3 regions of the Agromyces sp. NPDC058104 genome follow, and region 3 is predicted to be linked to each of the others. Evidence: predicted binding sites of a transcription regulator. Region 3 holds the regulator's gene; each other region holds the start of a gene.
The links. The regulator LexA, encoded in region 3, represses DNA repair genes until DNA is damaged. The targets are predictions, from matches to a motif close to TCGAACANNTGTTCGA.

Region 1: the regulator LexA is predicted to act here: its motif matches at 1,274-1,289, upstream of uvrA (excinuclease ABC subunit UvrA).
Region 2: the regulator LexA is predicted to act here: its motif matches at 1,499-1,514, upstream of ACFVTH_RS09100 (LexA family protein).

The regions. Positions count from the first base shown of each region.
Region 1 covers NZ_JBHVTD010000003.1:390,659-393,864, reverse strand. The annotation lists gene uvrB (excinuclease ABC subunit UvrB) at 1-1,225, shown strand, start outside; gene uvrA (excinuclease ABC subunit UvrA) at 1,345-3,206, shown strand, end outside.
Region 2 covers NZ_JBHVTD010000002.1:243,470-246,675, reverse strand. The annotation lists gene ACFVTH_RS09105 (Y-family DNA polymerase) at 1-1,055, opposite strand, end outside; gene ACFVTH_RS09100 (LexA family protein) at 1,048-1,482, opposite strand; gene ACFVTH_RS09095 (hypothetical protein) at 1,662-2,819, opposite strand; gene ACFVTH_RS09090 (hypothetical protein) at 2,915-3,206, opposite strand, start outside.
Region 3 covers NZ_JBHVTD010000005.1:79,018-82,223, forward strand. The annotation lists gene metE (5-methyltetrahydropteroyltriglutamate--homocysteine S-methyltransferase) at 1-1,070, shown strand, start outside; gene lexA (transcriptional repressor LexA) at 1,188-1,871, opposite strand; gene ACFVTH_RS19010 (LysM peptidoglycan-binding domain-containing protein) at 2,129-2,554, shown strand; gene ACFVTH_RS19015 (histidinol-phosphate transaminase) at 2,622-3,206, shown strand, end outside.

The DNA.
Region 1 (3,206 bases), on a different contig from region 3:
GGGCAAGCTGCTCGAGGCGCAGCGACTGCGCATGCGCACCACCTTCGACCTCGAGATGATGGAGCAGATCGGCTTCTGCTCCGGCATCGAGAACTACTCGCGGCACATCGACGGGCGCGAGCCCGGCGAGGCGCCGCACTGTCTGCTCGACTACTTCGCCGACGACTTCCTCGTCGTGATCGACGAGTCGCACGTCACCGTGCCGCAGATCGGCGCGATGTACGAGGGCGACTCGTCGCGCAAGCGCACCCTCGTCGAACACGGCTTCCGGCTGCCGAGCGCGCTCGACAACCGCCCGCTCAAGTGGAACGAGTTCAAGAACCGCGTCGGGCAGACCGTCTACCTCTCGGCCACCCCGGGCCGGTACGAGATGGGCGTCGCCGACGGCGTCGTCGAGCAGATCATCCGCCCCACCGGCCTCGTCGACCCGCAGATCGTGGTGAAGCCGTCGAAGGGCCAGATCGACGACCTGCTGGAGGAGATCCGCACGCGCGCCGAGCGCGACGAGCGCGTGCTCGTCACCACGCTCACGAAGAAGATGGCCGAGGAGCTCACCGACTTCCTCACCGAGGCCGGAGTCCGCGTGCGCTACCTGCACTCCGACGTCGACACCCTCCGCCGCGTCGAGCTCCTCACCGAGCTGCGCGCGGGCGTCTACGACGTGCTCGTCGGCATCAACCTGCTCCGAGAGGGACTCGACCTGCCAGAGGTCTCGCTCGTCGCGATCCTCGATGCCGACAAAGAGGGGTTCCTGCGTTCGGCGACCTCGCTCATCCAGACGATCGGCCGTGCGGCGCGAAACGTCTCGGGCGAGGTGCACATGTACGCCGACGTGCTCACCGACTCGATGAACCAGGCCATCGAGGAGACGACGCGCCGACGCGAGATGCAGCTCGAGTACAACCGGGCGAACGGCATCGATCCCCAGCCGCTCCGCAAGCGCATCGCCGACATCACCGAGGTCCTCGCGCGCGAGGAGGCCGACACCGCGGCGCTCCTCGCCGGCCGCGACGGTCGCAAGAAGTCGCCGGTGCCGAACCTCCGTCGCGAGGGCATCGCCGCCGAGGGCGCGAACGACCTCGAGGAGCTCATCCGCGATCTCAACGAGCAGATGCTCGAGGCGGCGGGCGAGCTGAAGTTCGAGTTGGCCGCGCGGCTCCGCGACGAGGTGTCCGAGCTCAAGCGCGAGCTCCGCCAGATGGAGAAGGCGGGGCACCTCGGGTAGCACCCGGGGGCGCCCGGCGGCGCTCCACCGCCCGCGTGTTCGCGTCGATCGAACATATGTTCGCTCAGAGCGCGTGCCGCCGAGCCGTCCGTGTCGGTGGTCCTCCTTAGACTCGTAGGGTGCCAGTTTCACGTCTCGATGCCCATTCGCGCCTGAGTGTCCGCGGAGCCCGCGTGCACAACCTGCACAACGTCGACGTCGAGATTCCTCGCGACGCGATGGTGGTGTTCACGGGGCTCTCGGGGTCGGGCAAGTCGTCGCTCGCCTTCGACACGATCTTCGCCGAAGGGCAGCGCCGCTACGTCGAATCGCTCTCGGCCTACGCGCGGCAGTTCCTCGGGCAGGTCGATCGACCCGACGTCGACTTCATCGAGGGGCTGAGCCCCGCCGTCTCGATCGACCAGAAGTCGACGAACCGCAACCCGCGCTCGACGGTCGGCACCATCACCGAGATCTACGACTACATGCGACTGCTGTGGGCGCGCATCGGCGTGCCGCACTGCCCCGTCTGCGGCGAGAAGATCCAGCGGCAGACCGTGCAGCAGATCGCCGACCGGCTGATGGAGCTCGAGGCCGGCACTCGGTTCCAGGTGCTGAGCCCGGTCGTCTCGAAGAAGAAGGGCGAGTTCGTCGACCTCTTCCGCGAGCTCGCGGCGCAGGGCTACTCGCGCGCCGTGGTCGACGGCGAGGTCATCCGGCTCGACGAGCCGCCGAAGCTGAAGAAGCAGGTCAAGCACGACATCTCCGTCGTCGTCGACCGCCTCGTCGCCGGGCCCGACGTGCTCGGTCGGCTCACCGACTCGCTCGAGACCGCGCTGCGGCTGACCGACGGGCTCGTCCAGGTCAACTACGTCGACGAGGAGGGCCCCGAGGCGTGGGCCACCTTCTCCGAGAAGCTCTCCTGCCCGAACCAGCACCCCATCCAGCTCACCGAGATCGAGCCGCGCACGTTCTCGTTCAACGCGCCGTTCGGCGCCTGCCCCGAGTGCTCGGGCCTCGGCACCCGCATGTCGGTCGACGAGGCGTTGCTGCTCGGCGATCCCGAGCTGAGCATCGCCGAGGGCGTCATCCTCCCGTGGACCTCGCAGGGCAAGAGCCTCTACAACTACTACGAGAAGCTGCTCGACGGCCTCGCCCGCGATCTCGGCTTCTCGCTCGACACCCCGTGGGAGCAGCTCGACGAGGGTGCTCGAAACGCCGTGCTCCGCGGCGACAACTTCGAGGTCAAGGTGCGCTGGCGCAACCGCTACGGCCGCGAGATGAGCTACAGCTCGGGCTTCGAGGGCGTCGTGCCGTACATCGAGCGCCAGTACCTGCAGGCCGAGACCGACGTGCAGCGAGCCCGGTGGTCCGAGTACCTGCGCGAGGTGCCGTGCCCGGTCTGCGACGGCAAGCGGCTGAAGCCCGAGGTGCTCTCGGTGCTCATCCACGACCACAGCATCGCCGACGTCGGCCTGCTGAGCCTGACCGACGCCCGCGCATTCATGGACCGCCTCGAGCTCACCGAGCGCGAGCAGAAGATCGGGGCGCAGGTGCTGCGCGAGATCAAGCTCCGGCTCGACTTCCTCATCAGGGTCGGCCTCAGCTACCTCGACCTGGCCCGCGCGGCAGGCACGCTCTCGGGCGGCGAGGCGCAGCGCATCCGTCTCGCGACGCAGATCGGCTCGGGCCTCACCGGGGTGCTCTACGTGCTCGACGAGCCCAGCATCGGCCTGCATCAGCGCGACAACCGCCGGTTGATCGACACGCTGATCGCGCTCCGCGACCTGGGCAACACGCTCATCGTCGTCGAGCACGACGAAGACACCATCCGCACGGCCGACTGGATCGTCGACATCGGGCCGGGCGCGGGGGTCAACGGCGGCACCGTCGTGCACTCGGGCAGCTACGCCGATCTCCTGAAGAACACGCGTTCGCTTACCGGCGACTACCTCTCGGGCCGTCGTGAGATCGCCGTCCCGGCTCGCCGTCGGGCGATCGA
Region 2 (3,206 bases), on a different contig from region 3:
AGCACGATGCCGGCGCGAACGTACCAGGCGCCATCGACGAGTTCATGCTCGAGCGCGGCGATCGCCGCTTTGGTCAGCGTGATCGGGTCGTCGGCCGGCATCGGCAGACGCACCGACCGGAAGTGGCTGACATAGGTGCGCGAGCTATGCATGCTCGTTGCGGCGAACACCTGCAGCTGCTTCGCGACGCTGCCCTGTTTGCGGAGTCTGCGGCTTGCCTGTTGGGCGTAGATCGAGAGCGCTTGGTGCATCTCCGCGCGGGTCTTCACGGGTTGCCCGAACATGCGCGAGTAGATCAGCTGATCTTTCGCGGCCCGCGCTGACTCGAACGGGATACATGAGGTGCCGCGCAGTTCGTACACGGTGCGCTGCAGCACCACGGAGAACTTCTTGCGGATCAGCTTCGGGTCAGCGTCGCGGAGTTCACGTGCGGTGTGTACGTCGAGTTCCGCGAGCCGCTTCTTCGTGCGGCCGGCGACACCCCAGAGCTCGTCAACCTCGAGGGAGTCGAGGATCCTCGTCTTCTGTTCATCGGGATAGACGTCCCAGTGCACCACTCCCCCAAGCTGCTTGTGCTTCTTCGCCCCCTTGTTCGCCACCTTCGCGAGCGTCTTGCTCGATGCGATCCCGACGCATACCGGAAGTCCTACGTGCTGTCGCACCTCGGCACGGATGCGGCGGCCGACTTCGGTGAGCTCGTCGACGTCGCCGGCGAGGCCGATGAAGCTCTCATCGATCGAGTACACCTCCTGCCACGCGCTGTGCCGGGCTAGGAGCTTCATGACGCGGGCGCTGAGGTCGCCGTAGAGCTCGTAGTTGCTCGAGCGATGCCAAAGCCCCCAGCGCGGTGCCTGCGCGGCGAGCTGGAACCACGGGGTACCCATCTCGATCCCGAGCTGTTTGGCTTCGTCACTGCGGGCGACGACACATCCGTCGTTATTGCTGAGCACAACCCCGGGTCGGCCGACGAGACGTGGGTCGAAGACCCGCTCACAACTCACGTAGAAGCTATTGACGTCGACGAGCGCGATGCGCCGCGGTCCTCGACTAGACATGCTGGTGATGGATGTTCGCCGTCACCACGCCCCAGATCGAGACCTCCGAGCCCTCTGCAATCTCGATATCGGGGTAGGCCGGATTCTCCGCACAGAGCATGAGCCGACCGCGGCGCGAGTCCAGACGCTTCAACGTGAATTCGGCGTCCACGACCGCCACCACGACATGCCCGGGCCTCGGGTCGATCGCGCGGTCGACCAAGATCTCGTCACCGTCGTAGATCCCGGCGCCGATCATCGAGTCGCCTGATACGCGCACGATGAAGGTGCTGACCGGATCCTTGATCAGGTGCTCATTCAAATCGACCGGGCCGCCGTAATAGTCCTGAGCTGGCGACGGGAACCCCGCCGGCACAGCGACCGGGGCCGCGCGGGCAAGGAGCCGAGGCGCGTCGACGATTGTGAGTGGCGCCAGGACAGTGAGCATGGGACCCCCTGTCGATTCGAACTGATGTTCGAATTGTAGGCACGTGTCTTCTCGAGTTGCGAACTTGATTTGACGACGGCGCCGTGCTTGCGAACGCCGTCGACCGCGACGCCCGTCGCGATTGCGGCACGACAGGCCGCGCTTGCCACCCGCGGCCGCGACATGAACTCCGCGATGCTTTACGCATCCATCCCGGGCCACTCTCCGTCGAACGGCTCGATGTAACGGATCACGGATGAATCACACCAGTAGTACTCGATCAGGAACTCTTCGCTCCGCATGGTCCAGTGCCCACGTTCACCAACCTTGCATGCGGTGATAGATCTCAGTGGCTGCGTCGCACGATGCCAGTCGAGTGCATGCGGCCCGGGAATTCGAAGCCAGCGCCTCCGGTCAAGGTCGAAGATGTGGGTGGAGTCGCGCGTATGGACCTGCCATTGGCCGGCCGTCTGTGTAGTGAGGTCGAGCACCTGCGGCTCTGACTGAACCTCCTCGCCCTCGTGGTTCAGCACCGTGACACCCAAGGTGTCGACGTCGAGGATTGCAGCGCATGGGAGAGAGGTGGTGACGGAGTCGAGGAGCACGATGCGGCACGCGTACCCAAGACCCTGGCCGTCGTCGAAGCCGACGACCTGATTTGTGTACATCGGGAAGTGTGCACCGAAATGAATGGTGGGCCGCACGAGATGGAACGCTTTCGTGAATGCCCCTCGAGCCTTCAGATCGTAGAGGCGCTCCTCGAAGGTGAAGAGCTTCGAATGGAGCGCCGTCCTGAAGAATTCGCGTAGCGCCGGCACACCCGAGGGTGCATCGTGCGCAAACAGCACCGAGACTTGCGCGTCACCTAGCGCCGCCACGTCTGCTGGCGAGATGACCTCATCGGGAGACCGTCTTGCGCGATCCGTGACCTGGACGTCGAATCGCCCGTCTGGAGCAACTCCGATCGTTGCGCCTCCACCCATCGCAGCCCATTGCGCCCCACTATCGAACACGCCTCGGCATCCGCGGCCGAGGTACCGGATCCTTGCAGCCAACGGCGCAGTGCCTTCTCGATCCAGGGGTAGATGAAGAAGGCGTAGGTCGTCGTGGCTGCCGTCGACCATGAAGAGCGTCTGACCGTTGCGGCGAAGCGTTTCATCGAGGTCGACAAACGCAGGCTTCGCAGCCGACTCCGCCCACCCCATCTGCCAATTGCCGAGCTGCACCACGCTCCGGATTCCACGCTCTGCAAAGCGCGTCATCCAGCGCTCGAGCTGATCCTGGTGAGTGCCCACGCGACCGACGATCCCGACCGCCTGCCCTTTCAACGCAAACAGGTTGCCACCCCCGCCATTCATGGTGATATTAACTACCATATATCGGTGGACGTGTCATCCCCCGCATGGCGAGCAAGGTATCGAGCGGCCACCCGAGCTGCATCAGCAACTTCTGGCTACTCGGAGTGCCGGATCAAGGGATTCGGATCTCCCGTGCGCCTCGCGAGCTCGGCGACGAGCTCCTGCATTAGGGGCGAATCTCGGATGGCCCGCCCGTCTTCACCACGAAGGGCTGCGTACTCCCGAAGAAACATGACCACGTGGAGGAGGTGCGCAGTCTGGAACTGCTCACTGCGTATCCGATACGCGGCACCGAACAAATCGATCCACCACTTCGACTGGCCGAGAACCTCCTGATTGAACACACCCGGCGCGAGAGCATCGAGCCGCACACGCCATTCGAACGGC
Region 3 (3,206 bases):
GCGACTACGCCGCGCGCGTCGCAGCCCAGGCCGAGCTCGAGCTGCCCGAGCTGCCGACCACGACGATCGGCTCGTTCCCGCAGACGAGCGACATCCGACGTGCCCGCGCCCGCCTCGGCAAGGGCGAGCTCGACGCCGACGGCTACGCGCAGCTCATGCGCGAGGAGATCGAGCGCGTCGTGCGACTCCAGGAGGAGATCGGCCTCGACGTGCTCGTGCACGGCGAGCCCGAGCGCAACGACATGGTGCAGTACTTCGCCGAGCTGCTCGACGGGTTCGCCGTCACCGAGCACGGCTGGGTGCAGTCGTACGGGTCGCGCTGCACGCGCCCCTCGATCCTCTGGGGGGATGTCTCGCGTCCCGCACCGATGACGGTCGAATGGTCGGCGTACGCGCAGTCGCTGACGGAGAAGCCCGTCAAGGGGATGCTCACGGGCCCGGTGACGATCCTCGCCTGGTCGTTCGTGCGCGACGACCAGCCGCTCGGCGACACCGCTCGCCAGGTGGCGCTCGCGCTGCGCGATGAGATCGCCGACCTCGAGTCGGCCGGCATCAAGGTGATCCAGGTCGACGAGCCCGCGCTCCGCGAGCTCCTGCCGCTGAAGCTCGCCGACCAGCCGGCCTACCTCGACTGGTCGGTCGGCTCGTTCAAGCTCGCGACCGCGGGCGCGGCGGCGGCGACGCAGGTGCACACGCACCTCTGCTACTCGGAGTTCGGCGTCGTCATCGACGCGATCAAGAACCTCGACGCCGACGTGACCTCGATCGAGGCGGCGCGCAGCCGCATGGAGGTCGTCGACGACCTCTCGACGAGCGGCTTCGATCACGGCATCGGCCCGGGCGTCTACGACATCCACTCGCCGCGCGTGCCGTCGACGGCCGAGGTGCAGGCGCTCCTCGAGCGCGCGGTCGCCGAGATCCCGGCGTCGCGGCTCTGGGTGAACCCCGACTGCGGCTTGAAGACCCGCGGCTACGACGAGACGGTCGCCTCGCTCGAGAACATCCTCGAGGCGACGCGCGCCGTGCGCGCCGAGCTCGAGGCGCGCACCGAGCCGGCGCTCGCGGGCTAGTCGACCGACGAGCGAAGGGGCGGATGCCGCGTGCTGCGCGGCATCCGCCCCTTCGACGTCTCCGTGGGACGCGCGCGGGTGTTCGTGCGGCCGGCCCGCGCCGACCCGTGGTGAGCGTCAGACGGCGCGCAGCACCGAGACGACCTTGCCGAGCACCTCGGCGTGGTCGCCGACGATCGGCTCGAACGCACTGTTGCGGGGGAGCAGCCAGGTGTGGCCGTCGCGCTGGCGGAAGACCTTGACGGTCGCCTCGCCGTCGAGCATGGCTGCCACGATCTCGCCGTTCTCGGCGGTGCGCTGCGAGCGCACGACGACCCAGTCGCCGTCGCAGATGGCGGCGTCGATCATCGAGTCGCCGACGACCTTGAGGATGAAGAGCTCGCCCTTGCCGACGAGCTGGCGGGGGAGCGGGAAGACCTCTTCGACCTGCTGCTCGGCGGTGATCGGCACGCCGGCGGCGATCCGGCCGACGAGCGGCACCATCGCGGCGTCGCCGACGGGCGTGGCCTCGCCCGCGGCGGGGGTGCGCTCCTCGAGGCCCGGCACCTCGATGAGGATCTCGAGCGCGCGGGGGCGGTTGGGGTCGCGTCGCAGGTAGCCGGCGAGCTCGAGCTGGTTGAGCTGGTGCGTGACGCTCGAGAGCGAGGAGAGCCCGACCGCGTCGCCGATCTCGCGCATGCTCGGCGGATAGCCGCGGCTCGCGACCGAGCGCTGCACGACCTCGAGGATGGCGAGCTGCTTGGCGCTCAGGCTCTTGCGTCGACGCGCCTTCCCGATCTCACGCACGTCGTTGTCGCTCACGGTCTCCGCCCCTCGTTGCGATCGCCTCGCGATCGGATGTCGGTGGTGTCTGTTGCACTGTGTCCAGACATTCGAAACTGTATCCGCCTCGCAGGGGTGCGGCAAACATTCGTTCGAGTGTGTCGGGGTATTCGTGCACGAGAACGTGGGTGTCCGGGTGCTTGCCTTCGAATTCATTCGAAGATATATTCGGAACATAGATTCGCATTCGGCCCTCCCGGCCGAGGGCCGGATGCGATTCACTCAGGAGGTGTGAGATGAGCGCAGCGATCATGACCGGCGGCTACGGCCCGGTGCAGTCCCGCCCGATGCCGCTCCGCGAGCCCGAACGCACCGTTCGGGCGACCGCGGCCGCCGAGGGTGCTGCGGTCCGCACGCGCCTGCGGCTGACCTCCCGCGGCCGGTTCGTCTTCACGACGCTCGCCGCACTCCCGCTCGTCGTCTGGGCGTTCGCGCTCGTCCTGGGTGCGGGCGGCGCGGCCGCCGACGTCGCCGGGGCGGGCGCAGGGGCGGCGCTCGAGTACGTCACCGTCGAGGTGGGCGGCTCCCTCTGGGAGATCGCCGAGTCGGTCGCCCCCACCGCCGACCCGCGCGACACGATCGCCGAGATCCTCCGACTCAACGGGCTCGACGAGGCCACGATCGTCCCCGGCCAGCGACTCGCCGTCCCGGCGGGCGAGTGATCGCGACCCCGGGTCACACGGGGTCGCACGGGCCGACCGCCTGCGCCCGCGTGGCTAGCATGGTTCGGTGACGAGTCTCGAAGACCTCCCCATCCGTGACGACCTCAGAGGGCGTTCGCCGTACGGCGCTCCGCAGAAGTCCGTCCCCGTGGCGCTCAACGTCAACGAGAACACGCATCCGATCCCCGAAGACGTCGCCCACGACATCGTGGCCCGCGTCGCGGCGGCGATCCTCCGGCTGAACCGCTATCCCGATCGCGAGTTCACCGAGCTGCGCGAGGCGCTCGCCGGCTACCTCGGCCACGGGCTCACGCCCGACCACATCTGGGCCGCGAACGGGTCGAACGAGGTGCTCCAGCACCTGCTCCAGGCCTTCGGCGGCCCGGGCCGACGCGCGCTCGGCTTCGACCCGACCTACTCGATGTACGGGCTGCTCGCCTCGGGCACCGGCACCGAGTGGATCGCCGCGCCTCGCGACGAGGAGTTCGAACTCACGCCCGAGACCGCGGTCGCCGCCGTGCACGAGCACGACCCCGACCTCGTGCTGCTCTGCGCGCCGAACAACCCGACGGGCACCCCGCTCGACCTCGACACGATCCGGGCGGTCGCCGACGCCGCCCGGGGCATCGTCATCGTCGACGAGGCGTACTTC